3 regions of the Sulfurovum indicum genome follow, and region 2 is predicted to be linked to each of the others. Evidence: riboswitches for the same ligand, from Rfam matches in the RefSeq annotation. Region 2 holds a riboswitch; each other region holds the start of a gene.
The links. A riboswitch is a leader RNA that binds a small molecule or an ion and turns the genes downstream of it on or off. The one in region 2 is predicted to bind cyclic di-GMP.

Region 1: another riboswitch for cyclic di-GMP. It lies ahead of IMZ28_RS02555 (hypothetical protein); the one in region 2 lies ahead of IMZ28_RS03200 (porin family protein).
Region 3: another riboswitch for cyclic di-GMP. It lies ahead of IMZ28_RS01875 (LamG domain-containing protein); the one in region 2 lies ahead of IMZ28_RS03200 (porin family protein).

What each region holds. Positions count from the first base shown of each region.
Region 1 is NZ_CP063164.1:499,738-502,012, forward strand. It holds gene IMZ28_RS02555 (hypothetical protein) at 1-1,188, opposite strand, end outside; cyclic di-GMP riboswitch class I at 1,278-1,352, opposite strand; gene IMZ28_RS02560 (outer membrane protein assembly factor BamD) at 1,598-2,245, shown strand.
Region 2 is NZ_CP063164.1:621,605-623,879, reverse strand. It holds gene IMZ28_RS03205 (MopE-related protein) at 1-709, opposite strand, end outside; gene IMZ28_RS03200 (porin family protein) at 722-1,333, opposite strand; cyclic di-GMP riboswitch class I at 1,450-1,524, opposite strand; gene IMZ28_RS03195 (TonB C-terminal domain-containing protein) at 1,650-2,275, opposite strand, start outside.
Region 3 is NZ_CP063164.1:355,288-357,562, forward strand. It holds gene hemB (porphobilinogen synthase) at 1-287, opposite strand, end outside; gene ribA (GTP cyclohydrolase II) at 376-945, shown strand; cyclic di-GMP riboswitch class I at 1,088-1,186, shown strand; cyclic di-GMP riboswitch class I at 1,199-1,296, shown strand; gene IMZ28_RS01875 (LamG domain-containing protein) at 1,322-2,275, shown strand, end outside.

The sequences.
Region 1 (2,275 bases), 120 kb from region 2:
ACACTCGCCAAATCCGATGCTGTCTGCGGCATCATTATAGATGAAGTTAATATTCTCACCCTGAATATCAATAGCTCCTTCAACAACCAAACTGCCAAAGAAGTCAGCGGCATTTGCACTGTTTTGTATTACAGCATCTCCCTCTACATAAAGAAAAGTTCCGATCCAGCTGTTCCCGCCGCCGTTACTTCCAAAGGTAGCATCTCCTCCTACATAAATAAAGAGTGAATCTTCAGGGTTTTCTGCATTGGCATGGTTGCCGTCATAAATAAGGTCACCTTCTATGAAGATACGTACGTCTCCTTCCACTTCAATGTCAATCTGGTTTCCCTGCATATCCCATGATTTGAAATAGTAGTCCCCTTCGCTAAATACCATTTTCTGATTGTTTCCGTCATTGACAATATCACCCAAAAGCATCACTTTTCTGTCGTTGTCTTTATATGTAGATTGAGGATCAAAAGTAATCGTCTGCCCATCACCAGCGTTACTGTTGTTTGTAAATGTATAACTGCCGTATTCCAGTTCGGTAAATGTAATGTCATCATCAGTTTCAGTAGTTGTATCTACTGTAGTAGAGATAAAGTCGTGCTCATAACGGTTTGTGGGTTCTGGAACAATGGTACAGGTATTGTCGTTACTGCAGTGTTCACCTGTACATTCACAAAGAGTATTTCCCATATCTTCATAGCAGGTAACAGATGGAGCAGTTGCGCTCCCGACCACTTTTTCTTCAAAATTGTAGTCTTTAACTGAAACCTCACAGGCATTGTAGACATCATTTTGAACCATATCTATACCTGTATAGGAGACCAGTACACTTCCAAAAACACCACAGGTATATTCGTTTTGGTACTCAGGAGCATCAGAATCATCATCATGCTCATCATCATGCTCGTCATCATCATGCTCGTCATCGTCATGCTCGTCATCATCATGCTCGTCATCGTCATGCTCTTCATCGTCATGCTCTTCATCGTCATGCTCATCATCGTCATGCTCATCTTGAGAGGTGACGGTTGCCGTTGGCTCTTCTCCTGTTACAGAAGTTTGACCCACAGGCGATCCCCAGCTGTTGTTTGAAATGATGAACAACCCTGCCAAGAGAAAAAGAAGGTCTTTTCTGTTTTTAAGAAATGACAATGGAAAGAGCAGCAGGTTGAAAAATTGTTTTATTAGATCTCCCATGATAACACCTTTATTAACCCAATCTATTATTTGGGTAAGACTTTATCAGTACATACAATGATGAGCCAAACATTAGCTATATGTCTATGGTTGGTAACCCGGCTGTCTGTGTCAGATCCGTGGCTTTCCGTCCCCGCTTCACAACGGGTTTGGCTTTCCATCATAGGAGTACTTCATACTCATAGGATAGCACAGGTTTTATAAAATGAATATAAAATAACTATTATTAATAGTTCAGGTTTTCAAAAATGTAAGAAGTAAGAAATGGGATCTTTTGCTGATATTGGAAACAATTTGTCAAACAAATGACAAATTTTGTTATGTTGGCATCTCTGAAGGTATTACTAATACACTTTTTACATAGTTTGGGATATGATATAATCAATTATTACAAAAAATGAGGTAAGGTATGCAGTTAAAAAAGAGTCTTTTGTTAGGACTGGCGATGGTCTTTGTATTGATGGGGTGCGGGAGTGATGAAGAGGTAACCGAGTTCAATAAGCCGGCACTCTACTGGTATAAGCGTATTGCAGACAGTATCAGCAGTCAGAATATGGACAAAGCTGACGAATACTATATCTCGCTTAAGAGTGAGCATATGCGTTCACCGCTGATGCCGACAGCCATCATGATGCTTGCGCATGCACATATGCAGAATGAAGAGTATCTGTTGGCTAACTACTATTTTGATGAGTATAACAAGCGGTATGCCGATGAGGAGAGACGTGAATATATGGAATTTATGAAACTCAAGGCTTCATTTCTCGGTGTGAAAGATGTTTATAAAGACCAAAAACTGATCATGGATAGTATCAATACTGCAAAAAGATATCTGCTGCGATATCCGGGATCGGAATACAGACCGCTTGTTAACTCTCTGTTGGTAAGATTGCATATGGCACAGTATCTGCTGAATGAGAACATTGCAGCACTTTATGATCGTACAGACAAGCCTAAGGCTGCGAAAATCTACCGTGACAAGAATAAGAATTCCGTGGTCGAGATGGCCGACATCACCCCGCCTGAAAAAGGGATCATCGGGAAAATTTTCGATTAAAAGCGGAGATGCTTTTAACCAAAATGAATA
Region 2 (2,275 bases):
GTGTTTCCGGCATTGGCTTTGCACTATTGAAGTCATCATCTTCTTCATAATTATCTGGTGTACCATTTGCAATTGCATCTACACCGGAACAGTCCTGGTCAATACCGTCACCTGCTATCTCAGTTGCAAAGGGATAAATAGTATCATTATTATCATTGCAGTCAAATGGTTCAGAGTATCCGTCATTATCTTCATCTATATGTACACGAACCCCTAACTCATATGAAGTGGCCTCTTCAACACTGTAAGAGCGCACCTTCAAATAAAAAGTTCCTGTATATGTTGCATTAAACTCTATAAAACTATCATAGTCTATATGATCATCATCACTATCCAGTTCATTTCCACTATCATCATACAGATAAAGATATGTATCACCAGTTTCATTCAGGTTTGTTGTAAACAAATCATACACAACTCCTGCCTCCAACTCTACCTTGACCCAGTCATAGTCACCTTGAGGGAAAATACTGCGCCCCTGTAACGGCTCACCGACAGTTATCGTTGATGCAGTTGACATGTTGTTGTCACCTGTTGCTCCTTCAAAGCTATCAGCTTCAGTCGGATAAGCCGGCACATAAGCAGACCCGAATGCATCTCCTGCTCCACTCTCCGAAGTGCTTCCCCCTGTTCCCAAACATCCACTTAAGGCTGTCATTGCCATACCCGATAGTGCGATCAATGCTATCTTTCTATATACTCTTCTCATCTCCAACTCCTTTTAAAACTTATACGAGATACCGATCGTCCATGTATCGGCATTCCAGCTGTCCAATGTACCTACATAGTCAAATCCTGTATCATCATACAAAGAGACATAGTCCATAAACACAGAGATACGTTCTGTTACGCTATAGCTTGTACCCAGTCCCCACTGGAGACCATCCTCATAGGCATCCCCGCCTCTGATATCACTCAGCTGAAGACCTCCGTATCCTAACAATGCATAAAGATTGAAATTGCCTATCGGATATATCGGTTTTAGATACAATCCCCAGCTTGAGAAATCATTATCCAGGGGTATGCCATTATATGTCCCCAGTGTAACGCCTTTATCATAATCCATATTAAAACCAAAACTGTAACGTCCTTCAACAGCTACATACGGGTTAAACTGATAACCTGCCTGGAACAGGAGTGTACTGCTGTCCCAGTTCTCCCTTGAGGTATCGTTATCGACATCAGCCTGTCCAAGGCCTACACCTACATAGAACCCTGTCAAAACCTCTGCCGGTACTTCCACTGCTGGTTCTGAAAGTACAATATTACCTCCTGCATACACAACTCCATTCAGTGCCAGAATCGACACTAAAGACAATACTCCCTTTTTCATTTTCTCTCCTTTTATGTATAGTCAGTTTTACTACCTGATACATACTTGAACACCCCGCATTCCAAAAAGACACTGGAAGCCTTTTAAGCTGCATAACTGTAAAATATGTGTGATTTCTGAGCGGCCTGGCGATCTTGGGAAGACCCATGGCTTTCCGTCCCTGCCTCGCAACAGGTTTGGCTTTATTGCAGAAAATATGACAAAATATATCATATTTTGTTATTTTATACTATAAAACTTAAGAAACGTTTGACTTCTATGATCATCAGAGCCAGAACCAAACAGCAGACTAATAATGGTAAAGCAGGGAAACAACTCAATCTTTTGCAATAAATTCTGCTTCGAACAGATAAGTACGTTTTCCTTTATGAGGACCGAAGCCAAACTCCTGCAGCTGTTTCAGATAGTCACTCAATGCCTCGTTAAAAGCAGGATTGTTCGACTTTCGTTTGATGACAAATTCAAAATAGCCGCTTGGTCTTATTTTAAGATGTACTTTAACCTTCTCACCGGCAAAATCACTTTGTGCCGGCCACCCTTCAAGCATCTCCTGCACCTTTGCAAGATAGGCATCTTCCACACCGCTGTCCATCTCTTTTTGCACCTTCAGTGAATCACTGATATGCATACTCGCACTTGGGCGTTTTTCCCTTATTTCGAACAACTGCTTTTTGGGTTTACTTGAAACTGGCTTGCTGCTAACCTGGATAAGCGGTTTTCTTTTTTCTGTTTTAATATTGGCAAAAAGATCTTTGGGCCTCTTTTTGGGTCTGCTAAGGTTCTGCTCTTTTTTCTTTACAACCTTTTTGACAACCTTCTCTTTGATCACTTTTTTCTGTGTATGCTTTTTTTGTTTTGTGCTCTTTCTTTGCCTCTGAACTGTTTTGGATTTGGTTTGTTTCTTTTGTTTACTGACAACCCTCTTTTTCGGTGATGAAAGCG
Region 3 (2,275 bases), 270 kb from region 2:
ATGATGCCGTGTTCACACATCGCATCACTCCCTACACTGTCTTTGACATCCGGGATTCCAAAAAGGATAATAGACATAATGCCGAGTCTTTTAAGTACATCACACTCTTTGACGATCTCATCGATACTCATCTGATATACGCCAGGCATGGAAGCTACTTCTTCCCTGATGCCTTCACCGCTTCTTGCAAAGAGAGGATAGATGAAGTCATTGACGCTTAAATGTGTCTCCTGTAGAAGATCTCTCAATACAGGATTAATTCTTTTTCTTCTAAAACGGGCAAACATACACGACCTTTTGTAATTATTTGTGTTATTTTACACTAATTATTAATTGTTAATTATTAATTATTAATTGTTTCTGTATAATCTCTTCATGAAAAACATAGAGATATCACAAATCGCTGCTTTGCCGACCAAATACGGTACCTTCAGGATCCAGGCTTTTAAAGACGGTTTGGGGAAAGAACATCTTGCACTTTTTACCGAAAGCCTCCCGGATACTCCCATAGTCAGGGTCCATTCCGAGTGTCTGACAGGGGATGCGCTCGGGTCTGTCAAGTGTGACTGCGGAGAACAGCTTCATTTTGCTCTCGAGCTTATAGCCAAAGAGGGAGGTATGCTCATCTACCACCGCCAGGAAGGAAGGAATATCGGTCTGCTCAACAAGGTAAATGCCTATGCGCTTCAGGATAAAGGCTATAATACTGTCGAGGCCAATCATCAGCTGGGCTTTTCTGCCGATGAAAGAACCTATGAGATCGTAGAGTTCATTTTAAACCATTTTGATATTAAAAAGCTCAAGTTGCTAACAAATAATCCAAAAAAGATAGAGAGTCTCGGATCTATAGAGATCGTAGAACGACTTCCTATACAGATTATCCCGAATCCGTATAATAAAGAGTACTTGAAAACCAAAAAAGAGCAACTGGGACATTTACTATAGATTAAAAAAAATAATAGTTATAGTTTATATTTTTATATCATTATAGTTTTTATTTTTTTTTATTTATGATATAATAACCCCTTCTGCAATATATAAGATTTTTTTTATAAAACAGCATGTATAATATTCATTTTATTGTAAGCAAAGAAAAAGCCACACCTGCTGTGAAGCAGGGCCGGAAAGCCATGGGTCTCTGATATTTTCGCCCGAAAGTAGATGATGAGATCGCCAGGTTGCCTCATATCAATCAATTTTACACAACTGCCACACCTGTTGCGAAGCAGGGCCGGAAAGCCATGGGTCTCTGATATTTTCCCCGAAAGTAGATGATGAGATCGCCAGGTTGCCTATAGATCAATTTGACAAAGGTATATCTGTGAATGTGCGAATAATCATTTCAATGGTTTTGTTTATAGGCAACTTTCTATATGCTGCACCTGTTGCCGAGTACCGTATGGACGAGTGTTACTGGAATGGCAGCATCGGTGAAGTCAATGATAGCAGCGGCAACGGCTATAACGGAACTGCCATTGATGCAACAACTCTCTCTTCGGATGCTATGATTAACAGCAGCGGCTATCTGCGCGGGGTGACCAATATGGTTAACCTTGATAAAAATGTAATGGATGGTTTGACTGATTTTACGGTCATGGCATGGGTTAAAGCACCAGTGAGCGGATATGAGACGATTTTATCCGCAGCTGATACGGCAGGAGCACTGCCTTATGCCAATGAAGCTCTGCTCTGGTTTCAGGATGCAACGACTGTTGAAGTCTGGATCAAAGGCGAGAGAAGCAGCGGTATGACAATTCCGGATATCAGCAGTGGATGGCACCAGATCGTCTGGACACGTTCGGGTCGGGACAACTGTGTGTATATAGATCCGGACTCAGCTGCCGCGGTACCGGTTTGTACGACACTCCCAGATACGGCAAGCGGAGCATTGACTGTTGCCCAGAATGGTTTGAAACTGGGTGTCGACCAGGACAGTATTAATGGCGGTTTTGGTCAATATCTTGATGGTTTGCTGGATGAGATAAAGATTTTCAATACAGTTCTGAGTGTAGCGGAGATGGCAGATATCTACAACAATGAACTCAGCGGCAAAAACTATGACGGTACGGTACGGGAAGCGGCAATCTGCAAGAAATATCCTGTACTTGATTACCGGATGGACGAATGTTACTGGTTTGACAATGCAGGCGGTATTACCGAAGATGTGAAAGATTCCGGACTCTATAAGTATAACGCAACGTCCTATAGCAATGCCCAAACTGATCAAACGAACAGCAAAGTCGGTTTTTCTGGAAGTTTTGATGGTGCTTCTTCT